DNA from 4 places in the Solibacillus sp. FSL R5-0449 genome. Region 4 is predicted to be linked to each of the others. Evidence: riboswitches for the same ligand, from Rfam matches in the RefSeq annotation. Region 4 holds a riboswitch; each other region holds the start of a gene.
What was found. A riboswitch is a leader RNA that binds a small molecule or an ion and turns the genes downstream of it on or off. The one in region 4 is predicted to bind cobalamin.
Positions count from the first base shown of each region.

Region 1: another riboswitch for cobalamin. It lies ahead of MKY27_RS07235 (glutaredoxin); the one in region 4 lies ahead of tnpA (IS200/IS605 family transposase).
Region 2: another riboswitch for cobalamin. It lies ahead of MKY27_RS07190 (cobyric acid synthase); the one in region 4 lies ahead of tnpA (IS200/IS605 family transposase).
Region 3: another riboswitch for cobalamin. It lies ahead of metE (5-methyltetrahydropteroyltriglutamate--homocysteine S-methyltransferase); the one in region 4 lies ahead of tnpA (IS200/IS605 family transposase).

Region 1 covers NZ_CP150239.1:1,497,764-1,505,607, forward strand. The annotation lists gene MKY27_RS07225 (ribonucleoside-diphosphate reductase subunit alpha) at 1-1,575, opposite strand, end outside; gene nrdI (class Ib ribonucleoside-diphosphate reductase assembly flavoprotein NrdI) at 1,572-1,940, opposite strand; gene MKY27_RS07235 (glutaredoxin) at 1,937-2,164, opposite strand; cobalamin riboswitch at 2,310-2,495, opposite strand; gene dut (dUTP diphosphatase) at 2,666-3,103, shown strand; gene MKY27_RS07245 (cobalamin biosynthesis protein CobN) at 3,446-3,868, opposite strand; gene MKY27_RS07250 (alpha/beta hydrolase) at 4,117-5,004, shown strand; gene MKY27_RS07255 (3-hydroxybutyrate dehydrogenase) at 5,165-5,932, opposite strand; partial or broken gene MKY27_RS07260 (GntP family permease) at 6,056-6,259, opposite strand; gene MKY27_RS07265 (histidine phosphatase family protein) at 6,434-6,970, shown strand; gene MKY27_RS07270 (metallophosphoesterase family protein) at 7,007-7,741, shown strand.
Region 2 covers NZ_CP150239.1:1,484,236-1,492,079, reverse strand. The annotation lists gene MKY27_RS07200 (histidinol-phosphate transaminase) at 1-430, opposite strand, end outside; gene cbiB (adenosylcobinamide-phosphate synthase CbiB) at 405-1,361, opposite strand; gene MKY27_RS07190 (cobyric acid synthase) at 1,391-2,884, opposite strand; cobalamin riboswitch at 3,039-3,226, opposite strand; gene MKY27_RS07185 (S16 family serine protease) at 3,316-4,188, opposite strand; gene MKY27_RS07180 (DUF2785 domain-containing protein) at 4,201-5,001, opposite strand; gene MKY27_RS07175 (thioesterase family protein) at 5,019-5,423, opposite strand; gene MKY27_RS07170 (GNAT family N-acetyltransferase) at 5,436-6,239, opposite strand; gene MKY27_RS07165 (class I SAM-dependent methyltransferase) at 6,252-7,019, opposite strand; gene MKY27_RS07160 (alpha/beta-type small acid-soluble spore protein) at 7,274-7,483, shown strand; gene MKY27_RS07155 (serine hydrolase) at 7,674-7,844, shown strand, end outside.
Region 3 covers NZ_CP150239.1:1,831,895-1,839,738, forward strand. The annotation lists gene MKY27_RS08920 (VC0807 family protein) at 1-621, shown strand, start outside; gene MKY27_RS08925 (transcription initiation factor TFIIIB) at 645-848, shown strand; gene MKY27_RS08930 (hypothetical protein) at 927-1,106, opposite strand; gene metE (5-methyltetrahydropteroyltriglutamate--homocysteine S-methyltransferase) at 1,118-3,388, opposite strand; cobalamin riboswitch at 3,550-3,730, opposite strand; gene MKY27_RS08940 (SCO family protein) at 4,082-4,693, opposite strand; gene MKY27_RS08945 (YvrJ family protein) at 4,800-4,940, opposite strand; gene MKY27_RS08950 (DUF2922 domain-containing protein) at 5,006-5,227, opposite strand; gene MKY27_RS08955 (DUF1659 domain-containing protein) at 5,259-5,477, opposite strand; gene MKY27_RS08960 (DUF2621 domain-containing protein) at 5,633-6,076, shown strand; gene MKY27_RS08965 (cytochrome c biogenesis protein CcdC) at 6,366-6,857, opposite strand; gene MKY27_RS08970 (cytochrome c biogenesis protein CcdA) at 6,986-7,696, opposite strand.
Region 4 covers NZ_CP150239.1:2,739,209-2,747,052, forward strand. The annotation lists gene MKY27_RS13725 (sensor histidine kinase) at 1-1,426, opposite strand, end outside; gene MKY27_RS13730 (DUF1805 domain-containing protein) at 1,623-1,925, shown strand; gene MKY27_RS13735 (hypothetical protein) at 2,028-2,339, opposite strand; gene cobT (nicotinate-nucleotide--dimethylbenzimidazole phosphoribosyltransferase) at 2,907-3,965, opposite strand; gene tnpA (IS200/IS605 family transposase) at 4,132-4,605, opposite strand; cobalamin riboswitch at 4,791-4,971, opposite strand; gene MKY27_RS13750 (MBL fold metallo-hydrolase) at 5,018-5,941, opposite strand; gene MKY27_RS13755 (4-aminobutyrate aminotransferase) at 5,954-6,286, opposite strand; gene MKY27_RS13760 (hypothetical protein) at 6,315-6,620, opposite strand; gene MKY27_RS13765 (hypothetical protein) at 6,645-6,875, opposite strand; gene MKY27_RS13770 (histidine kinase N-terminal 7TM domain-containing protein) at 7,021-7,844, opposite strand, start outside.

The sequences.
Region 1 (7,844 bases), 1.2 Mb from region 4:
AAAATAAATCCCGCTCGCATAATCACTTTTCTCAAATCGATAAAACGTTTCGTTCTTTTGCTTCGCGATTTCCATTGATGATTTTAACGAGTAATAGTTCAACGATTCCATAAACGCATCGATAAATTCAATTGACTCTTTGGAACCATAACGAATCCCACTTTGTACGAGGTGTCCATGCAAGTTCATAACACCCAACCCGACAGAGTGCATCACTTTGTTGGCTTTGGATACAGAAGGGACGTTGACGATATCGGTCATCGTTGAAACATTCGTCAAAAGACGCATTGCTGTATCAACAAGCTGTCCGAAATCCTGAACTTTCGTCGCTTCGTGAATGTCAATTGAACCTAAATTACAAGAAACATCGAGACCATATTTATTCGGCTCATTTTGGTCGGTAATGACGCTTGTTTGTTGATACTGGAGAATTTCACTACAGAGGTTCGACATCTTCACACGCCCGATTTCCTTTAATGGATGGACATTGTTTACATTATCATCGAATATTTCGAACGGGTAACCCGATTCAAATTGTGCCTTTTTAATTTCCGTATATAGTTTACGGGCGTTTAATCGTTTCAGTTTACGGATGTTCGGATTATCCAATAGCTCATAGTACATTTCCGTAATTGAAATTTCCGACATGCGTTTACCGTATTCTTTATAAATATCATAAGAACTGAACAAGACGATATCTTTATCGCGACGCATCAGTTCAAAGAAAATATCCGGTAAAATAATGCCTGTCGATAACGTAGCAAGTCGTATTTTATCATCTGCATTAGGTTTTTTAGACGAAATGAATGACTCAACATCTCCGTGAAAAACATTTAAATAGACGACGCCGGAACCGTTTCGCTGCCCCAATTGGTTGCTGTAAGAAAACGAATTCTCCAGCAGTTTCGCAACGGGCATAACCCCGCTCGCACGGTTTAAGATCCCTTTAATCGGATCCCCTAATGGACGAAGATCGGTCAAGTTTACCCCGACACCGCCGCCTAAACGGGAAAGCTCCAAACAATAACCGATGTTCTCGGCAATCGAGTTCATTGTGTCGTCCATCGTCAGTTTGAAGCATGAGACAAGCTCGCCGCGCGCTTTTTTCCCGCTGTTTAAAGCAGTTGGGGTTGCCGGCTGGTAGGCAGTCATGATCGCTTCAATGGCCTTTTCCGCCAATGTTTCATCACCTTGTGCCAAATAAAGGGCGATGATGACGATCCGGTCCTCGTACTTTTCCAGAATCTCTTTTCCGTCCCGGCTTTTCATCGCATAGCTTTCGTAAAACTTTGAAGCACTCATGAAGGAAGGGAACCGGAACTTGTAGGAATAGGCTTTTTTGTACATCCGTTTAATAAAGTCCATCGAGTACAAGTCTAAAAACTCTTTTTCGTAATAGCCTTCATCAACTAAATAGCGCACTTTTTCCTCTATATCTATAAAGTAGCGCAGACGGACATTGACGTCTTCCAGAAAATAGCGGCGTGTCGCTTCTTTGTCTTTCGCCAAATCCAGTTCACCGGTCGCACGGTAACGGTTTAATATATCGTTATTTAATGTTAAATACTGTTTCATATCGATGCCTCTTTCCAAATGGAGTAGTAGTAATCTGTAATCGATTCGTAATTAGCCGGAGTTCCTCGCATTTCCACTTTTTCTATTAACGGAATTCCGTATTGTGCAGCTAAAGTGTCACCAGCACGGCCGAAAAAATCATGACCGAAATTACGGTTTCCGCTTACGATGATTCCTTTGCATAATTCGTAGTTTGCCGTCATGAACTGGTCGACGATAGGGGGGACAGAGCCTAATCCATCCGTATACGTAAGTAACAGATACGGTTCATCGATTTTTACCACTTCGGCCAGATCCATAGCGGGCAAGCCGAGTTTTTGCACGATATATCGTACATTGCCAGTTCGTGAAGCATAAATGATCATGCAGTTATTTCAGAAATGCGATCGATAATAGAAGTCGGCTCTGCAATAAATTCACCGTTTATTTCAAATAACGGCACTGACTGAAAACCTGCATCGATTACTTGTTGTTTTGCTTTTTCATCCTGATCAATATTAATGACTTCTACTTCCAATTTGGCTGCATCAAGTTCGGATTTTACCCAGAGACATTTTGGGCAAATTGTTTTCGTATAAAGTTTCATCATAGAATCCCTCGCTATATAAGTATTACTAATGATTGTGCCGTATATATTTTGCGGAAAAAAACAAAAAAAGCTATCCCGGAAAACAGGATAGCTTGAAATGGAAACGGAAAGAGAGCGCGCCTCCATTTCCTATTCCCCGAAGAAATGTACGTAGTTTTAACGAGGCAGGTCTCCTGGCTTTGCTTCATCCGTCAGACGTACCTTCCCATGCCAGTAGCACAGTGGTCTATTCGCCTTCAGTCAGCATTTACAGTTGCGGGGACAGCGTTGGCTTTGCACCAAACTTCCCTTTTAAACTACATTTAGTAGTACCTTGTTAAAAAAACACAATATATAGTTGAATTGAGTATAAGCGTTAACAACCTAAAAGTAAAGGGTCTATTGAATGATTGCATAAATCCAACCAAAACCCTAGACAACTCACTATTGAAAATAAAGAAAAAATATGGTTTTGTTATAACTGCATGAAGTTAGTATATAAAAAGAGAAAGTTGGATGAATATGTCGATTCAATTAAAAATTAAGAAAACCAACCCCGAAGCCGTAATGCCGAAACAGGCACGAGAAGGGGATGCAGGGATGGATTTGAGTGCGGTTGAAGACAACGTTTTACTGCCTGGAGAATACGGGTTAATTAAAACCGGACTTCAAATCGAATTGCCGGAAGGAACAGAAGCTCAAGTACGTCCACGTAGCGGATTAGCATTGAAACACGGGATTACTGTGTTAAATAGTCCAGGTACGATCGATGCAGGCTACCGCGGTGAGGTCGGGGTTATTTTAATTAATCACGGGAAAGAGCCGTTTACGATTGAAAAGGGGATGCGTATCGCTCAGTTAGTCGTTCAATATGTTCCGCAAGTTTTCGTTGAAGAAACGGACGAGCTGACAGATTCGGAGCGCGGTGACAAAGGCTTTGGTTCGAGCGGAGTGAAATAATGGAAAAAAGCCTGGTTCCAGATGAACTCAGGCTTTTTCTAATCCTCTTTTTTCCACTTTATATAATTGTACGTAGTTTGAATCCCAAAAAGTAGTATGAAAAATAGCGTGAAAAATATAAAGAGATTAGTGAAACCTTCAAACAAATAAATAATGATCAACGCTATGATACAAATGGGAATGGAATAAAGGTCGCGCAAAAATTTACGGCGGTATGATAGCCCATGATAGGCGATTTTAAATCCTTTATCCACTTTCGGTTTTTCCCTGTAGTAGATCGATAGAATAAGTGGTGTAATAAAAACTAAAATAAGTATAAATGCAATTGAAAAATCAATCATATTAATCACCGTTCTTTCCTGTTGTCACAATATCGATTTGCGTCACAATTTTTGTAATCGGTAAAAACGTTAATTCACATTGATAACGCCCATCAGGGAAGTCTTTGTAAGTACTGGATTTAATATTGTAAACTTTGTTTTCAATCGTAACCTCAGTCGTATCGATACTTCTGCCATGCCCATTTACAAAGGTGATTTCGCAACTTCCTCCAGCAGTTTTCTGATCACCTGTCTGCAGATGATAGAAATCGTAGCTGTAAATCCCTGAAACAATCAGCATAAACAGCGAAAGCACACCAAGCATAATTGTGTTCAAATTATAGGGGGATACTTTCTTATTTACGAATTGCCGGATAAAAAAGAAAGCAGCAATGATAAATAATAAAGTGAAAATGATAAGTGCACTGTAAAATCCAATAAGCATGAACATGCCCCCTCTAAACTCATTTCCTAATTTACGAAGAAGTTGGAAAAAAGTTTCAAAATGATCTTATTTTTATTTTATTGGAATAATAAGAGATTGAAGTTACATAAGGACTTTTCTAACGAAGTATAAATGGGCATATGCATAAGGGTAACGTTTTTCCGTTGAGAAGGGGATCAATCGATTTTAGGCGAATTGATAACAAAGGGAAAATGTTAAATTTGGTGTGAGATAAAGGGAGGCATTGTATGCGAAGTGTGCAAAGTGTATTGTTTGAGAAGTTTTTAGTGCTGCGCGGAACGAAAAAGAAATTTATGGATTTACGCCTGCTCGATGATTTTATTGCAATGAAACATAATGAAAGACCGTATGAACTGGATGCTAAATTCAAAGAGCAGCACCAAATCCAAAAAGACGAACTGAATGGCATGAACTATTACACGATCAATGAACAGCAAACACCGGAAAAGGTCATTTATTATTTCCATGGTGGTGCCTATATTAATGATCCACTGATTTTTCATTGGCGCTATTTAGTGAAGCTTGCACAGGAATCAAACTTCACGATTGTCGTGCCGATTTATCCGAAGCTGCCTAAACATACACATAAAGAGTGCTTTACTGCCATTCATGATTTATATGATCAGCTCGTTTTAAAATATGATGCGCCGTTTATTTTTATGGGGGATTCAGCAGGCGGTGGACTGGCATTGGCGCTGGCGCAGGATGTAAAGAGGTTCTCAAAAAAACAGCCACAGCATATTGTTCTACATTCCGCATGGCTCGATGTCCGCGGTGAAGATCCGCGCTATAAAGAACTTGAAAAACTGGACCCGATGCTAGGTGTGCTCGGTGCACAGGAGCTGGGTAGGTTATGGGCGGACGGATTGGAGTTAACCGACTACAAAATAAGTCCTGTCTATGGGGAACTGAAAGACATCGGTCAAATTACCGCTTTTGTCGGAACTGGTGAACTGCTGCTTGTCGATGCAGCTATGCTGCTCGATAAAGCAAAAGAACAAGGCGTAACAATCGATTACTTCGAATACCCGAGAATGAATCATGTTTTTCCGGTATTTCCGATTCCGGAAGCAAAGAAAGCTATGAAACAACTGCTCAATATCATAAAGAATTAACCCGAATGAACAATGCATAAATAGTATATTATCCGACACAAGCAAGTGATTGGTGGAGATTTGTCGGCCAAATTAACAGTAGTTTGTAAGGGAAAAGTGCATTGAACTAACAGAAAACAGGTGTGTTGAAAATTTTAAATTTCATCACACCTGTTTTTAATTATTGTACTGTGTACCCACCATCTAATACGACAGCCTGACCAGTCATTCCTTTTGCATCCTCGCTTGAAATAAATAAAGCAAGATTAGAAATTTCCTTTACATCAAGTAATCGTTTTTGGGGAACGAGTGGATAGATTACTTCTTCCAATACATTTTCGAGAGGAATATTGCGTGTTGTTGCCAAGTCTTGCAATTGGTTTCGAACAAGTGGTGTATCTACGTATCCCGGGCAAATTGCGTTAACTGTAATGCCATCTGATGCCGTTTCAAGTGCCGCGACTTTTGTTAACCCGATAACCCCATGTTTAGCCGAATTGTATGCGGCTTTTCCTGCAAATCCAACGAGTCCATTTATGGATGACATATTAATAATACGACCAAATTTTTGTTTTCTCATATGTGGTAATACATGTTTGGTTAATACAAATGGAGCCGTTAACATAATTTTTATTAGTAGTTCGAATCGTTCTGTAGGAAAATCTTCTAACATTGCTACATGTTGCATGCCCGCATTGTTTATAAGTATGTCAATCCGCTCAAATTTTTGAATCGTTTCATTTATTGCAGCTATAATTTCTTCTTCTTTTGTAACATCGCATTTTAATCCAGCAGCTCTTTCACCAAGCGTGCTCGCTGCTGCTTTCACTTTTTCTTCATTTATATCGGTCAGCACGACAAAAGCACCTTTAGTATAAAAATCTTTTGCTATTTCAAATCCTATACCTTGTGCTGCACCTGTAATGAATAACACTTTATTTTGTACCACCCAAAAAACGCCTCCTAGATTAGGAGCCAAAAGAGCTGGCTCCGTTTAATTTTGATTGTCAAAGCACTAATGAAAACTTTCGGTATTTGAAGCAACCCATTTCATAACTACCAGCCTATTAAACTATCCAAAGAATGTATAAAGAGCGATGATAACAAATACGGCCAATGTTTTAATGATAGTAATAGCAAAAATGTTACGATAAGACTGTTTATGTGTTAATCCTGTTACCGCCAGCAGGGTGATGACCGCGCCGTTATGAGGAAGGGTATCCATCCCTCCTGATGCCATTGCCACGACACGGTGCATAACTTAAGGTGGAATATTGGCCGCCATAATTTCAATTGCAGGACTTAGTAAATTTTTTATCCAATCTTCCATTTTTTGTTACCTCGCGTCTTCTATTATTTGTATGTATTAGTTTATACTGTATAAGAGGAAGTGGCTATACATAATGTAGTGGTAGTAAGTCTTATCATGAAGTGCAAGGAGATTTCAGTTATGAAACTGTATGTAATTCGTCATTGTGAAGCTGAGGGACAGGCACCGGATGCGTGTTTAACTATGGCTGGCAAGGAAGCTAGCGAGCGTTTAGCAAATTTTTTACAGCACTTAAATATAGAACGAGTCATTTCAAGCCCCTATACAAGGGCAGTTCAGACAATACAGTCTTTTGTTTTACAAAATAATATTCCGTTTAAATTAGATGATCGTCTAAAAGAAAGGGTATTAAGCAGTGTAAATCTTCCCGACTGGTATGAAAAGTTACAACAAACTTATATCGACAAGGATTTAAAATTCCTGGGCGGGGAATCAAGTAATGAAGCCGCACAACGCATTAATGAAGTTGTAGAAGAATTAAAACAAAGTACTCATATGTCATTGGTGATTGTTACACACGGCAATATAATGTCATTACTACTCAATCATTTTCAATCGGATTTTGGTTTTGAAGAATGGAAGCAGCTGTCAAATCCGGATGTCTTTGAAATAGAGTTTAGCAATAATCAAACTGTTGTAAACCGAATATGGCAGTAAAAAGCGCAAAATAGGTTGCAGAAAAGCAGGTGCAATATGAAAAATTATTTCATTATTAGTGATATCCACGGTCAATATAAAGCATTTGAAAAGTTATTAACATATTGGAATCAAAAGGATACACTTGTTTTACTTGGTGATTTAATCGATCGGGGACCAAGGTCTTATGAGGTCGTGCAAAAAGTAATGAACTTAAAACGGCAGTACGGGGAGCAGGTTATTTTTTGCAAAGGGAATCATGAAGCGATGCTGCTGGATTTTCTCGAAAATCCTGGACAAAAACACGCCTTTTATTACAAATATGGCGGTCGGGAAACAATGGCTTCATTTTTAAAGTATTTACCGGTCGAAGTAAGTGAACTGGACCCGATTGAACAAGCGCAAGTCGTAAAAGAGAAGTTTGCGAAGGAATTGGATTTTTTAAATAACGGCAAATTATATGAAATCGCAGGAAATCTGTTGTTGACGCATGCAGGGTTTGATTCGAGTTTCGCGACCGTTGATGAGACGCAGGATGAAAATTTCTTATGGATTCGCCAGCATTATAAAAATGAAAATAAAACACCGTATATCAATGTTTTTGGCCATACACCATTACAACACATCCATGATTGCAATGATGTTTGGATTAGTGAAGACCAAAAATATATTGGAATAGACGGCGGGTGTTATTTTACAGGTCAATTGAATGGCATCGTTCTGTCGGAAGATGGACAAATCGTTCATATATATGCCGTTACTTCGGACAAAACCGAAAACTATGATAATTGACAGGTGTCGTTTAGACTGAGTATAAAGTTATAATTGTATAATATTTTTTCTTGTATGTATGTTTTCTCCCGGTTTTTTGGTATACTACAATCAACGATATGTA
Region 2 (7,844 bases), 1.3 Mb from region 4:
TCAGCTGTTTCTCCAATATTTCCTCATTAAATCGATATGTTTCAATATCGTCAGCTAAAATAGATTGAATGACACAATTCTGCTGTTTTAGTGTTCTAGCATACTCCGAAAATGTTGGCTGTAACAAAGCAATCTCCTGTCCATTGAAAAGCTGTGCCAAAGCCATTAAGCCCTCTGCCGCACCATTTGTAACGACAACTTGATCGGCTGCTACTTGGTGAACAGCTGCCGCTTGCGATCGAAATGGTTCTGCTTGTTCATCCGGGTAGCCAGCAATTTTTTCTAACAGGTTTTGCCACTGTTGCTTTACTTGCTTCGGTACCCCCAGATGATTGACATTTTCGCTGACATCAATGACTTTATCCGGCATCTGTAAATTCATCGCTTTATATAACGCGGCTGCATTAGCCCCATGTGCAGGCAATTCCATACAATATTCCTCCTGTTATCACAACATACCATGTACAAACATACATGTGCTGGATCGCTTTTTTTATATGTATTTTCTGCATCGTATTGGACGGTTTCCCCATATAAGCACGAAATGATTCCACCCCGCCATAATGATTTAACCCGCCTAAACGGATTCCTAACTGAATGGCTGTAGCAGCCTCCATATACCCGCTGTTCGGGCTTGGATGTTTTTTAGCATCACTTAGCCAGTATTTAAATCGGTGTTTAATTGGTTGTGCCGTCTCACATTTTGTAAATACAATAAGGAAAAACCCCGAAATTCTACTAGGCACATAATTCGCAATATCGTCCATTTTTGCTGCAGCATATCCAAAGTCTTCATAACGTTCATTTTTATAGCCGATCATCGAGTCCAATGTATTAATCGCTTTATAGCACCATGCACCGGTTGCCCCGAAACATAATGCATACATAAGAGGAGCCGTCACACCGTCACTCGTATTTTCCGAGACTGTTTCAATGACACCTCTTACAATTTCAGGTTCATCCAAATGATTTGTATCACGACCCACGATCCAGCTTAAATATTTCCTTGCTTCGGATAAATCGTTCGCTTCCAAGGAATCGTAAACGAGCATCGCCGCTTCTTTTAATGATTTCTGGGCTAGGGCTAAACTAATCAAAAAGACTTCGACTACAAGCCAAAGAAGAAGATGTATTTTCATGGCCAGAAAGACAATAAAAAAAACCGAGCCCGTTGTAATACTTACCGTGAGGAAAACTGTTAGTAATCCATTGATCCGTTTTCTAGTGCCACTGCCATCATTCCATTTCCTTTCGAAAAAAGAAATTACGCTACCTATATAAATGACGGGATGCGTCCATTTTTTCGGATCCCCGACAATGCAATCGATGAGCACTGCGAATACACAAATAATAAAATACATCGGTCCATGCTCCTTTAATATTTATCCATTCACTTCGTTTCAATCTTGCTTTCCGAAATAAACGAATAAATCTTTTCCATATTTAAGTGAGGACGAACATGACGGTCCAGCATTTCATACGCTTGTTCACGGTGTTCAAAATCGGATAAGACATCACCTGAAATAGGCTCCATCCCTTTTTGCATACGGATTGTATTAAAATAATCGCGAGTAAACGGACGGTTTTGGAAAACCCCGTGAACATATGTACCAAATACTTGCTCCGTATAGATACCATCTGTCCTGCCGTCATAAAATTGGATGAAAGGCTTCATTGGTTTTGTTGCTACACTGCGCCCTAAATGAATTTCATACCCTTCAATTTCATGACCTGTACAGCTTCTGCCGGAAACTTGCACTGTTTGCTTACTAGTAATAAATGTTGTTTCAATAGGCAGCAAACCTAAAGTTAAATATGTGCCTCCTGTGCTTTCAACCGCATGCTCATCACGGATTATTTCACCTAGCATCTGGTAACCTCCACAAATACCGATAATACGAACATTTTGATTCGCTAACTGTAAAATCCTTTGCATTAACCCGGTTTGCTGAAGCCATAAAAAATCTTCCACCGTATTTTTCGTCCCTGGTAAAATCACGACATCCGGATTTTTCAAATCACTCAGTGCCGTAACAAAGCGCACGCCTACATCCGGTTCTTCAAAGAGCGGGTCTAAGTCGGTAAAATTCGAAATATGCGGAAACCGGATAACTGCAACATCAATCGCAAATTCATAGTATTGTGGCTTTTTAAAACGCATGCTGGATAAAGCGAGCGAATCTTCAGCTTCAATGTGAATATCAAAATACGGAATAACACCAAGTACAGGAATTCCTGTATATTCTTCAAGCCAGCCGATTCCATCATTCAGCAATTCTTTCATTCCACGAAACTTATTAATAACAATTCCTTTGACACGGGCTCTTTCCGCATCGTCCAATAACATCAATGTCCCGACAATTGAAGCAAAAACACCGCCCCGGTCAATATCGGCAACTAAAATTACGGCGGCGTCGGTTTCATGTGCCATGCGCATATTGGCAATGTCCCGGTTTTTTAAGTTAATTTCCGCGGGACTTCCCGCGCCTTCCAAAACAAGGACATTATAACTCTCCGACAAACGGGCAAGTGAAGAACGAACTTCAGGCATGACTGTTTCCACAAAATTTTCACGATAACTTAGCGCATCTATATTGGCATAATGTTTTCCGTTGAAAATCACTTCCGATATCATATCCCCTTTAGGCTTAAGTAAAATCGGGTTCATATCCGTTGTTGCGTCAATTTTTGCGGCTTCTGCCTGAACCCCCTGTGCACGCCCAATCTCCCCACCGTCTTTTGTAATATAAGAATTAAGCGCCATATTTTGTGATTTAAATGGAGCCACTCGATAACCGTCATTTGCCAAAATGCGGCAAAGCGCTGTACATAGTACACTTTTTCCCACATCGGATGCTGTACCTTGAATCATAATTGCCTGCACTAAAATCTCCTCCCATACTGTAAATATCCCAATAAAATAAAAATGCCTCTACCTCTCATCGAAAAAGAGGTACAGGCATGTGAAATTAATTATGGATATTGTTTCAATACACAAAAACAATGACTAGTTTCGCCTATACTTCTCCCTCCGAAAAGTAAGTATCGATTGAATAAGCAGGTTTCCTGGCTTAAGCTTCGTTTTACTTTCACATCTTCCCATCATTACGACAGTGATTTATTGTGATTTCATCAGCTATTACAGTAGCGGGGGCTGCATTAGTCTTTCACTAATTTCCCTTTTACCTTACAAAATTCTGTAAGCACTTATTTAAATTGCAAATTATTAAATTATTATAAAAATAACATAGTAGATAAAAAAATGATAGGACCATTCTTGATTACAATTAATTTTTCAGCACACGCAAGCACAGGTTACTCATTATTGAGCCTCATAATTTCCATTACAGCATTATCTATAGACGCCACCGCAATAATGTTTATATTTAGCTGCTCATCTTTTTTTACTTTCTTCGCTTCTTCTGCGTTTTCCACAGGTAGAAGAATATGAGAGAAACCGCTTTGTTCGGCAATTAAAGTTTTCGCTTTAATCGAACCGATTTCTTTTACATTTCCTTTGCTGTCAATCGCTCCTGTTACAGCAATCGGCACATTATTATTAACGTCACCATTTTCGATAAGAGCGCTTAACACAGCGGCAAGTCCCGCACTGTCACCTTCTATATCTTCTCTTTCTAAAAATTGATTAATAGCAGAAGAGTTTTCTGGTAAATAAGCAATGACGTTTTCCTTCATCGTTTCAAAATGTTTCTCCGCGGGACGTACATAACTTAGTAATTCTACGTTTTTCGAACGGTACCGGATTTCATTCGTGACAACTTCCGCATCCAAAACTTTTTTATTCGTTGAAGATTCTATAGTATGAATTAAATATCCCAAATCTGTTATATATGGGGCCTCAAAAACATCCACTGCCAGTACATTAACACCTGAATCTTCCACTATTTCAAAAGGCTCGTTATATGAGACAAGGAAATAAGTATACTTTTCATAATCGATCAGTCGGCTTTCAAATATAGTTAATAGAGATAGTATATAAAATATCCCTAAAAAAGCAGCTTTCAACTTCTTTTCGTTCCGGTAAAGAAAAAAACCGGAAATCGAAATACCTAAGCCGACTATAATTAAAATAATAAATAGATAACCGTTAATCTTATCAAAATAATAAGCGAGCAAACCTGATATGTATAAAACGAATGGCAGTACTATTAAAGAAATGCGTTTCAATTTTTCAGCTCCTTAAACTAAAGTGGGAGTTCCATGAATAATCCAATCGGCTGTTTGTGTACATTTGGCTGATTTTAATAAATGTCTTAATAATGCCGCCTCGAATTGCTTCACGTTCCATTCATACCGGTATTTCTTATGCCAATCTTCTACTTCTACATAATGCAATCCTTTTAACCACTTCAACAGTTGCTCATCTGTCAGTCCCTTATCCAGTAATGCATCAATGACCGGTAACATGCGTTCTTCTTCCTCATCGATTAAAGCGTATTCAGTATGAAGGCAGCTTTTCAAACTTTGTAATGCACTCCATAATGAATGCGTATCAACCATTAGCGGATGTCTAATTGCTTCTGCTAATAAGTCACTTCCATGTGCGACCGCATGTGCCCAGCCTTTCGTATTGTCGAACCCCCGGTAATCTTTCTCAAGAAAAAGATATTGGATACTTTGGTCAATGGCCTCAACAACGAGTTCCTCTGGCAATATTCTTTTTTCACGATCTAACCCTAAAATAAGGGTGATAACAAGTGATGAAAACGATCTTGTAAATACATCATCAGAAGGTTCGCTCTGAGTAATATTCAAGTAAAGGTGCTCATTATCCAAACATGTTTTTACTAGCACAATTAATTGTTCATCAGTAAATTTCCCATTCAGAATTAATTCACAAAATCCCCGATAAATTAAGTTATCCCGTAAATAGCCATCCGTATTACCGATATTGTTTAACATGAACTCCATTAATTCGTTTAGATTGATTAAATCCACATCGATCGATTTATTTACTACTCCCTCTAGGACTTCTTTCATCACTAATAGCTCCCTTTTCATTGCTCCATTTCAAAAAGTTCTTTTAGTGGCTCAGGAATTTTTGCAACTTTTTTCTTTTCCAAATTGAAAAAGCAGCCTGATTGCTTTCCGGTACAATGTGTTTGCTTCTCCGTTGCAATTTCCAACTCCATTTCCCAACTTGATTGCCCTATTTTAACCATCCAGCACCGTCCGACCGGTTGATCGAATATTGTTAAAGGTGCTTTGTATTCAACCTCCGTTTTCATCAAAATCGGAGAAATTTGCATTTTCATCATATCCGCCAATGGATAATGTTCATTTAAAAAAGTCACACGTAAATCTTCAAACCATCTGACATACACAATATTACTGACAATGCCCATCGCATCAATATCATAGGCGTTTATTTGAATCGGTTGCTCTGCTAATAACTGTCTCACAATGTTTCCTCCTTATTTTCGTTCATCATAACGGACCATTGACCAAAATCCGATATCTTCAAATCCGATCCGCTTATAAATTCGTCCTGCTGCCGGGTTATCATAAAACAGACAAATTGACTTACCTTCAGCGAGCAGGTCTTGGCAAAGCTTTAACATGCAATGTGTCGCATATCCCTTTTTCCCATACCCTGGTCTAGTTCCAACACCTACAATCATCGCGGACTGTGAATTTTCCGCTGTTGTTGATGCGGAAGACACCATTACACCTTGTTCATCACGAATAATATAAGTGCGCCCTGTTTTAAACTTTTCCGCGCGCTCTCTTCCTTCAACACTGAATGTCCCCGTGGAAAATTCCGGAATCGATTGGAGCATTTCAATATTTTCTTCATACTCACTAGGCTGTAAATACGTCACATTTGAAAAATCCAATTCAGCAGTCGGAACCGTCAATTCAGTACATTTTGCATAATACGTTTCACTGTCCCGACGAATACCGCGGTCAATCCATTTTTTTAATGGCGTGACTAAGTGCTGAAGTCCCGATATTTCAATGCGCCCTGGATTTCCGCTGATTATTTTGGCAAATCCTTCGACATCATAGTTCCCTTCACTATACGGGATGTAGTTCTGGTCATAGCGCAGTAAGATAGCAATCAGCCGATCACCATCAAATTGTCCCCATAAATCCTGGATATCAGATTCCATGCCATACGCTTCAATATCACCGATGATAAATAAATTTTCTGCTGGTCTTTTATGTACAAGTGCCATTGTAATTTCCAAGTCTTCGTTTGTTAATTTTCGAATCATTTTGCTTGCCTCCTATAAAGTACGTTTACGCGCTTTTACGATAAAAGTTGTTGGAAAGTGGCTTGCTTTATGTAGAGAATAATATTTTTCGGAATACGGAATTTCTTCACCTTTTAAATGAGATGGCGTATCACTTTCAATAATTTCTACAAGTTCAAAGTCTGCTTTTATAAGGGCATTTATAATTGTCGCCATTTTATATTTCGGTATTTGCATTGGCGCATCTTCCCCTTTAAATGACGTTGTTTCAATATAACCTTCCCGCTGATAGGAATCCGTTAAAATAAACTGATGATCACGGCATTTGATTTGATTGTAAAAAGGATGTTCCCAACTGAAAACGAACTCGCCGCCTTCTTTTAAGTAGCTGTGAATTAACTTGAATGTTGCCGGAAGATCACTTGACCAGCCAATCGCATAAATGGAATACACTAAATCAAAATAATTTTTCGGTAAACCGATCTCTTTTTCCATTGGAGCCGTAAATAAATTGGCCTCGATGCCTTGTAACGTTTTCTGCGCAAGTGCTCTTTGTGCCTCCGAAAAATCGACACCCCAAAGTTCCTTTGCACCATTATTGTTCATATATAAAAGAGAATGGCCGCTTCCAAATCCAACTTCCAAGACCGCTTTCCCGGCAATCTGTCCGATTAAATTCAGTTCCTCTTCTGTTTGGGCTAAAGGTCCATAGCTTGGCAATGCATCTCCTCCCGCAAAATGCTTCGCTACAATCTCCCAGCTTTTTTTGTTGTTTTCGATAATTGAATTCAAAAAAGTCATCCCTTTCCGCAACGATATTTATGACGATAAATCTATACTAGATGTCCCAATTAAACCACTTTATTCCAGATGTTACAATCCGACAATTTTTCTAATTTGTTTTCGATAGGGTGCGTTTCAACATCTACGAATGGATATATATTGAGTTTACAAAGTTTATAAATGTTCCCAATTGAAGTGTAAATTACCTATTCCTCATATGGTATGAAACTCTTTTCTCGGCACATTCTAATGTCAGAAGGAGGCGATAACAAATGGCAAACAACAACAGCTCAAACAAATTACGTGTACCTGGTGCACAACAAGCAGTTGACCAAATGAAGTACGAAATTGCACAAGAGTTTGGTGTTCAATTAGGACCAGATGCATCAGCTCGTGCTAACGGCTCTGTAGGTGGCGAAATTACGAAACGCCTAGTTCAAATGGCAGAGCAGCAATTACGCGGAAATTCAAATCAACAATAATTAATGAGAAGGAAGCGCTACATAATTTGTAGCGTTTTCTTTTCATTTTGGCTCTTCAACAAGATTACATACAAAAACAAATAAAAGGAAAATGAAACTTTTACAGCTTTCCTCCGTAAAAGACAGTAATAACAATTTAAGGAAATTTGGTTACGCTTAGCTGTGGTTTACAAAGGAGGAAAGGTCATTTATGAATATTTATGGTTGGATTGGTTTAGGTGGAATTATTTTCTTCACTTTAATCCCCTTATTGGATAAGAAACATAGAACACGTGAAGAAGTTCAGAAAGCGATTGTGACGGTCGCGATAATAGTTGGAATTATTATTGCCGTTTTAGTTTTCAATATAAATTTCCTCATT
Region 3 (7,844 bases), 910 kb from region 4:
CTACCTTATGCGATATGGAAGTTTGGGCGGGAGCCATTTGGTGACTATGCCGCGATGCTGCTGTCCACCGTTCCCGGTATAATTTATACAATTTACCGCTTTGCAAAAGATCGGCAGTTTAATGTGACGGGCTTGTTTATTTTAAGCTCGATGCTTATAGGTACTACGGTTGATTTATTGGCAGGCTCAGCGGAGCAAATGATTTGGAATAATGTTTATTTAGGTCTTTTTTACACATTTATCTATGGAATATTATTTATCATTAAAAAGCCTTTTCCTTTGTATGTTGCAATTGATTTTGCCTACTTGCAAGGCTATGCAAGAAAGGACAGCAAAACATTATTTTTCCAAAAAGGAATTTTCGGATGGTTTCAGCTGATTCAGGTTGTGTTCATAATTCGAGGGCTCGTTATGGCAGGAATTACGGTCTTTCTGTTGCGGAAATACGGGATTGACGGCTATGGTGATATGCTAATTTATAAACGAGTGGCAAGTTGGGTATTTTCAGGAATTGTCATGGGGATGTTCTTTTATATTAATGTAATTGTGCAAAAATACACGAATCGAATGCAGGAAAAGCAGGAAGAGAAGCTGACAGAACATGATATTGTTGCCGAGTAATTAATTTCGAAAGGATGATAGAGATGACATCGATCGTCAAAGTAAATGAATGCCCTAAATGTGGCGGTACGGAGTTAGGAAGAGGAAAACATAGCGGGTACAGTGTGATGTCACCTGTTAATAAATTAAGTTTAGGATGCAATATTGAATATATTATTTGTACGGATTGCGGTTTTATTATCGAGGGCTATGTTGTAAAGCCTGAGAAATTTAAAGGGACTTTTTAATAAGATATCACGATTACAAATAGCCCATTGCATATTGCAATGGGCATTGTATTTTCTATTTGTTTATAAAAAATTCTTTCATCCTACTAATTCAGCTTTTACAGAATAATATGCTTTTTGAATCTCCTTTGCATCTGCTGGGTATGTCGCTATCAACTCATTACGTAACTCTTTAAGGCTTTTTGAATAACTTCCTGTAAAGCCATTCATTATAGCTGCCAAAAACACAGGATTGTAATTTCTTTTCATTCGTCTCATAGTAACCGCCCCTAATTCAACTGTTTAAGTCGCTCTTTTGCGGCCACCATATTTTTCAATGATGCAATGGTCTCTTGTTCCGTACGAGTTTTCAGGCCACAATCGGGATTGATCCAAAATTGTTCTTTTGCGATTACTTTTTTACTATTTTCTATAATGGTTGCCATTTCTTCCACAGTTGGAATACGCGGGCTATGAATATCATATACACCTAAGCCAATTCCAAGTCCATATGGTGTTTCTTTTAATACTTTTATCAGCTCACCGTGACTTCGTGACGTTTCAATTGAAATCACATCCGCATCCAATGATTCTATTACATCAATAAAATCGTTAAATTCACAATAACACATATGTGTATGAATCTGGGTCGTTTCACGCACACCGCTTGTCGCTAATTTAAATGCAGCTACACTCGCATCGATATAAGACTTATGCAGACTTTTACGTATTGGCATACCTTCTTTCAAGGCAGGTTCGTCTACTTGAATTATATTGATTCCCGCATTTTCAAGTGCCCTTACTTCTTCTCTCAGTGCCAAACCGATTTGATAAGCTACTTCTGAGCGTGCTAAATCATCTCTTACAAATGACCAGTTCAATATGGTAACGGGTCCCGTCAACATCCCTTTGACCGGCTTTTCCGTAAGTGATTGTGCTGCACTTACTTCCTTTACTGTCATCGGTTCTTTCCATTCAACATCTCCGTAAATAAGTGGCGGTTTTACACAGCGCGATCCGTACGAAACTACCCATCCGTTTTTCGTAAACGCAAAGCCATTTAATTTTTCACCAAAAAATTCGACCATGTCTGTTCGCTCAAATTCCCCATGGACGAGAACATCTAGACCAAGTTCCTCCTGAATCGAAATCCAACGTGCGGTTTCGTTCGCGTTGAATGCTTCATACTCTATTGTTGTAATTTCTCCTTTACGCCATAAACTACGGTTTTTCTTAACTTCTGCGGATTGCGGGAAACTCCCGATTGTTGTTGTAGGATAGTCAGGTAACTGTAAAAAGGCACGTTGTAGCTTACTACGCTTGTTATAGTTCTCTGCTCGTTTAAATGCTTCCGGTGTTAATGCGTTTACTTGTGCATGTATAGCTTCCTTTTGTCTTGATTCATGCAGCGCCAAAGTGCGAATTGCTTTTTCGCTTTCTAAAAAAGCCTTATTATGAGGAAATTCCAGGTGAAGTATCTTCCCTTTAATCATTTGCAGTTCCGTTATTTTTTCATTTGCGAATGCTAAAGCATTTAGCAGCTCTGGCACAATGCCATCCTCTCCCGCTGTTGTAACTGGCACATGCTGAAGGCTACACGAGGTTTGTAGATGTATTGGTGAAAATGGTACATAGGATCGTATTTCCGCGACTAGCGCCAACTGCTTCTGCAACTCGGCTCTCCATATATCCCGACCATTAATAATTCCGGCATATAAAACTTTATCTTTTGGGAAAGCAAATTTTTTTAACGATGCTATATTTTCAATTTTTCCATGAACAAAGTCCAGTCCAAAGCCATCAACAGGCAATTTAATAATTGTTTCATAGTCGGATAACGCTTCAAAATATGTTGTGCAGATCATTTCAACAGTCAGTCCTTTTAATACTTGATGATAGAAATGCTGAACTAATGCAATATCTTCGGAAGTAAGGTCTTTTGTAAGGCTTGGTTCTTCAAGCTGGATCGAAGTTGCACCGCTTGCTTCCAACGACTGAAGCAACTCTTTATACACATTTACCAGCTGCTGAATATAGTGTTGTTTTTGTGCGTCACCTACACCTTTTGTAAGTTTATAAAAGGTAAAAGGACCGATAATAGTCACACGAGGGATTGTGCCGAATGCTTCGATTGCCTCCTGAATATATTGCGCGTAAACATTGTGTTGCAATGCCAGTTGCTGTCCCTCGTATTCCGGTACAATATAGTGATAATTCGTATTGAACCATTTCGTCATTTCACATGCCACCACATTTTCAGCACCGCGCGCCATTGCAAAATACGCTGTTAAATGATGCTGCAGGGAAAGGTGGTCGTATCTAGATGGAATCATATTAAACATAACGGCTAAGTCAAGCATGCGGTCATAATATGTAAAATCTCCTACTGTTAAAATATCCAGCCCCAAATCCTGTTGCTGCTGAAGTTGAGCGATACGTAAGTTTTTCATTTCCTGTTCATAACTTTCCAAAGATAATTGTTCTTTCCAAAATGCCTCTGTTATACGCTTCCATTCACGATTCTGTCCAATATAAGGGTAGCCAATTACTGCTGTTTTCATAAACAATTCCTCCTTAAATTTGTTACATAAAAACCAAAACCCCTCTTTCCAAATGAAAGAGGGGTGTGAATGTTTAAGAGATTGACAAAAGAAACCTTTGTTTTATCAAAGGATGTTGTCTCACTTTCGCACAAAATCACCACCTATTTCCACGTAGGTATTGGCGTGTACTAGTTTCCGGCAGGTCTCCTGGCTCATCATCAACGTTCTTGTGATCCTTCCCATCAATAGACAGTGGTTGAATATCACGAACTCCGATTTACAGTTGCGGGACAGCACCAGACTTTCACTGGTTTCCCTTTTCAGCTTGTTCTCACAAGCACCGTAACTTACACAGTATGTAATTTCGTATACTATATCATAGAATTTGAGTTTTGAAAATTCTTTTTATTTATTGCTTTCTCAATTTCTGGTTTGAACAATTTCGGTTGATGCCATTGTGCTTTTTTTTAGAAGAAATTGATTTATATTAGCACTTCTGCAGGTGATTTTAGAAGAGTTGGCGTACTTTTTAGCTGAACAGGAACTGATTTTGGCGTATCCCGCAACTATATTAGACATTCCGTAACTTATTAGAAAATCAGCGGGTTTATTAGCACATTTAATATTTTATTAGACCAACACCCACTCCACAAAAAAACTTGCGTTAAAAGTTACAGCACTTTTTCCGCAAGTTAATCTATCATTCCACTATTAATTTAAACGTTCATCAATGAGTGCTTCCATATCACTCGCAATCGTTTCATATGGAACACCATCTTCTCCAGTACCATAACCTGAATAGTTTTTTACGGCAATTCCTTTTTCATCCACGAGGAAAAATGTATCGGCGTGGATAACTTGTGAATTCCCTTCAATTGCCTGGACAGGAGTTTTAAATGAGTTTCTGCCAAACTGCTCGATAAATTTTTGATCATATCCTGTCAGCATATGCCATTTTGATTCGTCTACCGGTTTATGACGCGATAAATATTCTGTCAGACGCTCCGGTGTATCATAGTCAGGATCAACTGAAAACGCGACAATTTTATAATCTTCCAGACCTTTTTTTTCAAGGTGGTCCTGCACCCGGGTCATATTCATCGTCATAGGCGAGCAAATCGTTGTACAGCTTGTAAAGATGAACATCGCCAGCCATGGTTCCCCTTTTAGACTTTCCAGTGTCACCTCATCATTCCGGTGATCGGTCATCGTAAACCCGCTAATTTCAAAGTTTGTCGTCGGTTTAAACTGATAATTACTGCAAGCTGTGAGAACGGTTGCTGCCAAGAGCATAAGTGCGAATACTATTTTTTTCGTTTTCATTTCTCTCTCTCCACTCTTTGAACATTACTCTCATCTTACCCAATATTTAGTATATTCTCAATAGTTATTGAAGGAATGGTTGTGTGTCAACATTGTGAAGAACTTTTTAAGCTCTGTCTGCAGGATGATGTAATGATACAAGTGCGGTATGAATCGCTTCAAGCTTTGTTTCTATCCGATACAGTAAATAAAATGATATAAAGATCGGAAATGTTACTTCCTGAAGAATCGCTATCCACTGCTCCATTAATATCCCCTCCTTACATTTGAAAAGCCGGTAAAGCATTACACTTCACCGGCCCGCCCTTGCTATTAGCTGTTCAGTTCGATCGCTGTAACATTACGTTCAACGATGCGCGCTGATTTTTTCACATTGAATAAAAATCCATCCTTCGAAAATACCGCCTGATCAATAATCGTCTGCATCGCAGCGTTCACTTCAGCCTCCGTAAGATTCGGCTTCGGATCATTAATATTGATCGTCATCGTATTTCCTGCAATATTGGCAAATGTTAATTGTAGAACTTGTGCCATACGCTCACCTCCTTTACTTCGTTAATCTTAATTAGTCTGTAATAATATCTTTTTGCGTTTTCACAGATTCGATAAAATCGTAATCTGTTAAGCCGACGATTGTTGTAGCAACTGTGTAGAGCTGTTGTGCAGTTGCATTTCTTTCCAGGTTACGGAATGTGGAACTTTTAATAATCGGCTCGTTAAATTCATCAAGGCCTGTCTGAAAGTATACTGTTAACGTTGCAGTTAAAAATCCGAATTCGTTCATGTTTATCACCTCCTTGCCCTATATATGTCATGTTTTACAGAAAAAAGGGACAAGGACGATGAAAAATTTTACAAAACCTTATATAATAGACATTAATGAGGTATATCACCATTAGTTTAGTAGAAAGAATTTCATAGACAATATTTAGTAGTGAGGTGAACATTGTGGGCTTAGATGGCTGGTTTTTATGGTTTATTTTATTTTGGGTGGTAGTATTGGTTTCGCTTATGGGGATTGGCGGCTTTTTTATGTTCCGCAAGTTTTTGAAGGCTCTGCCGAAACAGGATGGTAAATCGGATCTAGATTGGCAAAACATATACTTAGATAAAACGATTCACCTTTGGGGTGAAGATGAAAAACAATTACTTACCGAGCTTGTCAGTCCTGTACCAGAGCTATTCCGCCAAGTTGCGAAAGAAAAGATCGCCGGTAAAATCGGTGAAATCGCATTGAATGAGCGTGCCTCTAAAATCGACCTGGACTTAATTATTCGCGGCTATATTATTGCTTCACCAAAACGCGACCATAAGTTTTTACGTAAAAAACTTACTGAAATGAAGATTGATACGACGAATTATGACCATTTATTTGAGGCATAGGACAAAAGCGCTAAAGAGCCCGTTCAACTCCGAGTGGGCAAAACGCCACATCCATGTGGCATGCCCCCAATGACTCACATCGTTTGAGCCGCAAGACTAGGAAGGCCCGACGCAAAAGTAAACGGTTCACCACTTTTGCACGGAGGGACTGAAATGACCGAGGAGTTGGCGCTTTAGCCTGGACGGGGACAAAAATTTAGTTTCATGTTATCCACAGCGCGATCGTATATAATTTCCTTAACAGAAAAAGACTGTCTTAAAAGTTTAAAACTTTTAGAGACAGTCTTTTTTATGCAACAATATGCGATTTTTCAAGCTTCTTATATTTAATTAGCATACCGATTCGCCACGGTAAAATCATCGAGAACGCCAAGATAAAGAACATACCGGCAAGTTCACCGACATCGAATGTTTCGGCAAATATTAATTTTAAAATAATACGTAGTACTAATAATCCCACTAATATGAATGGAAATGCTTTAGATTGCTTCATATAAATTGCGCCGTCTCGCACTTCGAACTTCGACGTTAAGATTAATACAGATGAAAATAACAAGCCTAGTGCGGCCGCTTCTACTATTTGAATTGGCGCTACACGAAACTCCTCAAAAATAAACATCAGCGCACCTGTTGACATTGCAAAAGGCGGGATAAGTATTTTTTTCGTGGTTACCGGCTTTTTTTGTGCACGCAGTCTTATGAACATTACGAAAGATCCCATTAGAACTGCCATAATCGTCGAACCAATTAATAAATAGTGAGAAGGTATACTGTCGAACATCATATTCCTCCTCTTGCATGAACAAATGTAAAATTATCGTGTTATCGAGATAATATAATGGATCATGCACACTTTTTCACTTATCTTACTTTCTTTAGTATAGCATGGTCTTAATAAGCATGGAACAGTTAGAATCCTTTAAAACCATCGAAAATCGGCAAGAGAAGATTAATAATGTAAGTCAATCCGTCAAAGAATAATAAAATACCGACCGCGATCATAATATAGCCGCCAACGACTATAATTTTTTGGCTGTGCGTGCGAATCCAATTCATTCGAGAAATGAAGAATGATAATGTAAAGAACGGGATAGCAAAACCTAAGTAATATGCAAGCATATACAACATTGCCGAATCGGGATTCGTTCCGCCAAGCGTAATAATCGCTGCCAATATCGGACCTGTACAAGGTGTCCATCCCGCTGCGAAGGCAAGGCCAATCAGCACTGAACCGAAATAACCGGATGGTCGATTTTTGAACTGAAACTTGCGGTCTTTCATTAAAAAGTCAATCTGCAGAAGGCCGACAATCATTAGACCGAATGCAACAATTAAAATTGCGCCAACTTGACGCAGTAAATCCTGGTACTGGAAGAAGAAATCTTTCGCTAACGAGGTTCCAAATCCGATTGCGATAAATATGATCGAAAATCCAAGCAGGAAAAATAAAGTATGTAAAATTGCGCGTTTTTGCATCATTCCCTTTTCGGCTTTCAGCTCATCGAGTGTCATACCGGTTATGTAGGATAAAAATGCAGGATAGAGCGGTAGCGTACATGGTGAAATAAAACTTAAAAAACCGGCTCCAAAAGCTAAAAGGACATTTAAATCTGTATTCATGCTGCTTCATTCTCCTTAACATTGATACATCCATCGTACCAAATTTCACCATACTTTACTTCCTTTTTTAGATGAATATTTTTTGTCCATGTAATAAGGAAACTGAGAAAGGTTAAAGGGATAAATGTGCGAAAGTGCCGTTGTTAAT
Region 4 (7,844 bases):
TTGTTGTATACCCGAGGGTAAATATATGATTTGCCGTTTCTTCATCGATTCCTGGTCCATTGTCATGCACTTCAATGATCAGTTCATGGCGGTATTGATGAATAAACAGCTTAATTTGCTTGTCTTGTGTATTTGTTTGATCCAATGCATCCATCGCATTTTGCAGGACATTCCCTAATGCGGTCAGCAGTGCATCCACTTCTTCATCATTATAATCGATTAAGACGTCCTCTGTTTCAATCATAATCGTAATGCCGCGCTCTTTCGCTTCGGATATTTTCCCTTCGAGTAACGCCTGCAGCAATATTGAAGGCTGTGTGGCCAGTGCCTGCTGCTGTTTTGATGAATCTTGCTGCTCCTGCCTAATGAAAGCAATGGCCTCATCAATATGGGATTGCTTTAACAAGCCTAGAATCACGTGCAATTTATTGGCAAACTCATGTGTTTTTGCCCGCTGCATCCGTGCCTGCTGCTTCACCAGTGTCAGCTCATTAATCACCGTTTCGTACTCAAGCTTAGCCCGTAAAATATATAAATAACCGAGCTGCTTCTCGAGCTTCAAAGGTGTTTTGGAAATAATCATTTCCTGCTGCTGTAACGGAATTTCCAGTGCCTGGATGACCTCTTCTTTAAAGAGCCGTTCCGGTAACAGCTTATGTAATGAGATACCTTCTGCCAGTGGTGAAAGGAGTTCGTTTGCACGTGAATTGGAGATTACCACTTCATTATTCAATGTCGTCAAGATGACCCCATCTGTCGTTTCCTCGAGGATTGTATGATACGCCGAATAAAGTTTGGCGATTTGTGCCGGCTGCATACCGAGCAGCTGATCTTTTACATAAAGCGATAACAGCACCGCACAGACAATCCCGAAAACCGCGAGCAGGAGCGTGATTTGAAGCCAGCCGAAAAAGGCGGTATCAATTGTTCTTTGTATATCTTTTGTTAAAAATCCGACCGAAACTACCCCGACTACATTGCCGTCAACGAGGACCGGAACTTTCCCGCGGATCGATTCCCCAAGTGAACCGGTCGTAACAGAAACAATGGACTCTTTGTTTATAAGCGCCGAATCATTATCCCCGCCGACCATCGACAGACCAATCTTTTCAGGGTTCGGATGGGTGTAGCGAATCCCTTGCTCATTCCCTATGACGATGAAACTCGCACCGGTCTGCTTTCGTATATCCTCTGCAATCGGCTGAAGGATAGAAGACGGATCTTCCGTAGAAAAGGCAGCAACGACATCCGGCCGCTCAGCAATCAAGTATGCGCTCGTTAACGCCTTTTCTCCCATCTCCTCCAGTACCGATTCATCCAAATAATGATTGATCAACAACAAAAACAGCACACAAATCGTAAATACGATCCCGCTGATTGTTATAAGAAGACGGAAAGTAAGTGATTGTTTTAGGCGGGTTAGCATCGGAGGACCTCCTTTTGGATGTGGTTTTTTATTAGTTTAACATGGGAGTTTGGCGGAGAGCTTTGAAAATTAAAGGTTTTTCAATCCAATCTTAAGCCTCCCCATCTAAATTTCAAAACATCCCCCACAATTTCCCCGAAAACAAGTACCATTTTTCAATTGTTTCATATGATTTATATGAAAGGGGGAGAAGGTTATCGTCTATACGGAAACGATTGATCTTCAAGGTCATTTATTTACTGCAGTAACGGTTAATTTGCCTAAAACAACATTGCTGACTATTTCGAATGAGCGTGGGTATATTATGTGTGGTGCACTCGATGTCGGACTGTTGAATGAAAAATTGGCTGATCGGAAAATCATTGCCGGGCGTGCAGTTGGGGTTCGAACGATCGATGACTTACTTAAAGCTCCACTGGAATCCATCACATACGAGGCAAGAGCATGCGGCATTGAAGAAGGTATGATTGGTGAAGAGGCATTACTTAAAATGATTTAGTTCCATATGTGAGTTTCAATTAAGGAGCTCCATGCAAAAAACCGCTCTTTCAATTTCTTGAAAAAGCGGTCTATATTTTTATTGTCCATACTTAGGTACAAATTAAATGGCTTTATTGTAATAAGACGCTTTGGAACCTTTACTTCTTTTCACGGCTAGAAGCTCTTCCAATTTCTGAATATATTCACGATCTGCTGATATTCTTGTAAGGCTTGTTAATAAATATGGTCTTAACCCGGAATTAATTTTTTGGCATCGCGCAAGATTGATCAAATACTTGGCCATCTTAAATGACTTCAAGTGCGTATGTCCATTTTTAAATTCCTTCTTCGTATTGACGACCATATACTCCTGCTTTCGCCCTTTATAAAAAGGAATAATAATAAACTCATCTTTTTTAAAAATTTGATTCATATTATCTTCATCCTTTTCTCGAATATATTCAAAAACGACCTTTCACATACGGAGAAATAGTGATCACCCCGTTCCCTTTAATGCCCCTCCCGCCTCTCCTCTTTATTGGTCTTACCCTTCCTTACCCTATTTACCGGTTACTTTATTCCAAGACCGATTAAATAAGCACTTTTTTAGCGATTATTAACAGTTCGGAGATGTTTTTACATTTAGTTAATATAGGATATTACAGAGTAAAGGGTTTTGACAGGACAATCGCTTGAATTTAACTGAATTTTCTGTAAAATTAAATCAGCTTCATTCACTGCCTGTAATGTTTTCGTTGCACATTACATTTACGCGTTGTGTTCAGGGCTTTTCTTTATCATTACTGTCCTTACCAGAAGAAACGATAAAGTTCCGCTTATTGGTATTTTACTGGTAAATCAAATGGAATAGACTGAAAAAATATACTTATTTTATGGCAGAACCTTATTCATAGAAAAAAGCTACATCAAAAGTAGTTGTTACTTTTAATGTAGCCCGATTCTTAAAAATTATTTTATAAATTTACTTTATAAATCCTTTCTATTTAGCTATTAAAAGTGCCGCTGCTTCTTCCAACGTGACCATATTCGTAATCATCGAACAAGCCGCGTCAAGAATCGGAAATGCCAGTGCAGCACCTGAGCCTTCACCAAGTCGCATATTCATATGCAACATCGGTTCCAGTCCTAAAAGCTCGGCCGCAATTTTTGCACCTGGCTCTTCCGATAAATGCGAAGGAATCAAATACGCTTTTACATTTGGATTCAGTTTATAGGCGATCAATGCCGAAACGGTTGAAATATACCCATCGACTACGACCGGCACACGGTTTGCGGCAGCTGCCAGGAAGATTCCCGCCATCCCGCAGATTTCCAGTCCCCCTACTTTTGCTACAACATCAATCGGATCCTCCGCATTCGGCTCATTCATCGCAATCGCTTTTCGAATAACTTCGGCTTTATACTCGATACCGCCAGTTCCAACACCAGCTCCGAAGCCTGTTACCTCCAGCGGGTCACAGCCATGTAGTACCGAAAGTACCGCAGCGCTCGGCGTCGTATTGCCGATACCCATTTCACCGGTACCGATGAGATTGACCCCGCTTTGAATAGCTTCTGTCGCGACTTCAATTCCGACTTCAATTGCCCGAATCGCTTCTTCACGCGTCATTGCAGGACCTTTTGCCATATTGTCTGTTCCGTATTTCACCTTTTTAATGATGACTCCCGCGTCTTGAGGCAAGTCTTCTTTTACCCCGATATCTACCGGGATTACTTTCGCGTTCGTTATTTTCGCAATCGTACACATCCCTGTCGTCCCTTTCGGAAAGGATAGTGTTTGGAATACCGTTGTACTTTGCGGATTTGGTGTTACCCCTTCCTCATATACACCATGGTCTGCTGCCATGACGATCATCGCTTTGTTATCAATTTTCGGCGCAAGTTCACCGGTAATTGTAGCGATTTGCATTGCTAATGATTCAAGCTTTCCTAAACTTTGAGGCGGCTTCGCTAAAGAGTCTAGGTACTTGCGTGCTTTGTCTTCCATTTCTCGGTCGATTTCTTGAATTTGTTCAATTGTTTGCTGTAGTAATTTCATGTTTCGTTTCCCCCATTAATATGAATTTTGACAATAAATAAAAACCACCAGTTGAACTGGTGGTTTTCTCTGCGCGTGAAACGCTGGGTTACTGGCCCACGTCTAAAGACGCTCTGAAAGGTCTGCCAACCGCACTACGTTTCCGACTACCGCTAAAGCGGTGTACTTATTTTTTTCTTCGATTTAGTTCTTCTCCTGTGAATGGGTCAATGAATTCTTTCATCGTCATTTGATCCTCTAGGAGATCTTCCTGCAATTGATTTTTTATATATTCCTGAATGACTTTTCGGTTTCGCCCTACTGTATCCACATAATATCCTCGACACCAAAATTTTCGGTTGCCATATTTATATTTCAAATTTGCATGCCGATCGAATATCATCAAACTGCTTTTCCCTTTAAGATAACCCACAAACGCAGATACACTAAGCTTCGGTGGGATACTGACTAACATATGTATATGATCAGGACACGCTGTGGCTTCAATAATCTCTACGCCTTTTCTTTCACACAGTTGACGTAGTATTTTACCGATATCTGCTTTTATTTTCCCATAGATCATTCTTCTTCTGTATTTTGGCGCAAACACAATGTGATACTTACAATTCCATGTTGTATGTGCTAAACTTTTATTATCCAATATTGGAACTCCTTTCGTACGTAATCGGTTGACCAGACCTGATTTTATTGTACGACTGGAGTATTTTTTTTGTCCATAGCTAAAAGCTTTTTAGAACCCCCCGCATAGCAGGGGGTTTTCGTTTTCATAAAAATAGCCTGCAGTTTATTCGATAACAAATAAACTACAGACATATCCAGTGTCTATAAACAGTAAGCGTATTAGGCAGGTCTCCTGGCTCAGATTCACAGTTCCATAGCCCCTTCCCAGATTGACATCCAGTGGGTTTTGCTATGAAACTCCTCCATACAGTGTTGGGATTACGCTAAAGCTTTTCACTTTATTCCCTATTCTCCCGTAACGGGCACCTAATGCTTGATGAATTTAACATTACTTTACTTTGAACCTATTTTTTCGTCAAGGGGTCTTTCATTCAGCTTTTAAACGTCTCCCCAATCGCCAACGTTTTCAGCTCCACATTTTTCAATTCCGCCTGCTGCCAATGTACATGCAGCCGGTCAATCGCTTCTTTCGGTGTATCATCTGCGAGCATGTACGCACCGTAATGCATCGGGATAAACACTTTTGCCCCGACATCACAGAATGCCTGGATCGCTTCTTCAGGTGTCACATGAGAGGCATGCATAAACCATTCCGGCTCATAGGCACCTATCGGCATTAAAGCTGTATGAATATTGAAGCGTTCGCCGATTTCTTGGAACCCTCTAAAATAGCCGCTGTCTCCGGCGTAATAAATACTTTGCGTATCCGATTCCTTTTGCAGCACAAAGCCGCCCCAATGCGATGTGTTCGTATCCCAAAGCATACGCCTTGTCCAGTGCTGGGCAGGAACGAAATGAATTTCAAGCGTGTTCGCTTCATGCTTGTCATACCATGAAAGCTCTTTAAAGTTGTGCAGTCTATGACGCTTCATCAAATAACCGAGTCCTTCCGGAATGAGGAATAATACATTGGGGTTTCGTTTTTTCAGCTTTTTTAACGTCGGAAGGTGCAGGTGATCGTAATGCGCATGCGATATGAGGATGAGATCAATATCCGGTAACTCCTCTAACCGCAGTCCCGGTTCGGTCAACCGTTTCGCTACACCCATCCAATTTGCCCAAACTGGGTCCGTTAACATATTGAGCCCTTCTTTTTGAATCAGAAAAGTCGAGTGGCCAATCCATGTAATCGACTGCTCGGTACGATTACTTTGCAAAAACGCAATTTTCTTTTTTTCACATTGCGGCACTTCGTAATCGACGACTTTCTTTTGCTTTGATCGCTGCCATTTCAGGACATCTTTAAATGTCCCGAGTGAAGTAACTTCGTCTAAATTTGAAAAACGTTGTCTCATCGCATCACTCTCCTATTTATAAAGGCTTAAATTCCTACGCTGATTCACCAGCTCCGGTTTCATGACTATCCTTGCAAAAAAGTAAACTAGAAAACTCAACCAAGTCCCCTGTACAGTCAAGCTGTTTGATACCGGGATAGATGAGGAGATAACACTCAAGATATTTAATGTGTAAAATACTAAAATTCCAAGCAACGCTATAGTCATCACGATATTTTTTCTAGCCATTTGTTTCCGCAACGCACTGCCCACGCCGCTAAAGCTTTGCTTAGTCTCTTTAACTTGTTTAATTAAAGCATAAATTAACACTGCAATAATCATCCCAACTACTGCAAACCCAATCATTTCATCCAATTTAATTTTCCCCGTTTCACTAATTCTCCAAATAAAACGCCTTTATTTTCTTCGGCACGAATTTACTCATAATGATTCCTGCCAAAGCCAAGCCAATCAAAATCACTCCAATTTCCAAAAGGCTTTTTAACCATGTGATTTCAATCTTATCCGTTATATTGGAGCCACCTATAATGATGAATACAGCTCCAGCCCAGGCCGTTAAAAAACTGACGCCAAATTGAAGCCATTCCTTCTTTGAAAGCTGTTTAAAAACCGCTCTATGCTTATAAAATTTCCGTATCGCAAAGATTAATAATAACCCTGTTAGAATATATCCAATCATCATAATCCCCCTGCTTTACATTGTTTATGTATGACGCTCCAACGCATCTTTATCTTTAAATAATTTAATTGTCGCCCATAACGAGACGATGAACAGAAACAAAAATATGAAAAAAGAACTTCCCGCAAGACATTTCGCAACGATTGACGGCTGATGAATCAATAGCTGTACATTTTTAATCAAAAATCCAATAAACACGGTTTGAGCAAGAATTAAGCTAATACTAATAGAAGTCGTCTTTGAATTCTGTGTCATAATCGCTCTCCTCTTTTAGTGATTATTTCACTATCCTAACATATTCTCCCAACTCAAGGTAGTAAGGAATCCTACTTATAAACATTGCCCTGCCTTCACTAAATAAAAAAACCGGCACGAATTTCTCCATGCTGGTTTTCCGCTATCAACTAATTACACGATCACTTGCCGCATATACTTTCACGCGGTTACGTCCTTGTTCTTTCGCCGCATATAAAGCGGTATCTGCTTTATGCAGCAGCTGGTACAGTGTTTCCTCTGTCCAGTCCACTACTTCGGCGACACCAATACTTAACGTAGCCGTCAGACTGCCTGCTTCGGTCATAAGCGGTGTCTGCTCCACGGCAGTTCGAAGCTGGTTGGCTAGTATATCACCTTCCGCTTCAGTGAATCCCTTCAGCGCAATGACGAATTCCTCCCCGCCGTACCGCGCGAAGAAATGGCTTTCCAAAAGTCGTGTTTGGCAAGCATTTACGACGTGCACGAGCAACTGGTCGCCAATATGATGCCCGTACGTATCATTCACTCGTTTAAAGTGATCGATATCCATTAATAGAGCCGTAAAAGGTAAACCTGTTTCCTTCGCTTCCTGAAAATCCCGCTCACTTTGCTGTAAAAATGCGCGGCGATTGTAAATCTTTGTAAGCTCATCATAATACGCCTGCTGCTCCAGTTTTTCCTGCAATCTTTTAATCTCCGTAATGTCCGTAAAAACCAGCAACAGACCTTTACTGTTTCTCGCCTGTTCCAATGAAGTAATACGAACTTGATAAACCCGGTCCGCATGTTCGGAACAGAGCTTTACTTCTTGAACGTCCGAAAGTTCGGTCGTTAATTTGAATGGCAGTTCCTCTCCTGTCTGTTCATTCCAAAACTTCACGAAGTTTTGACCGAACATCGATTTGTTCAGATTCGGCAGCATTGCTTTCGATGCCTGATTGAATTCGATAAGTCGGTAGGATGCATCCA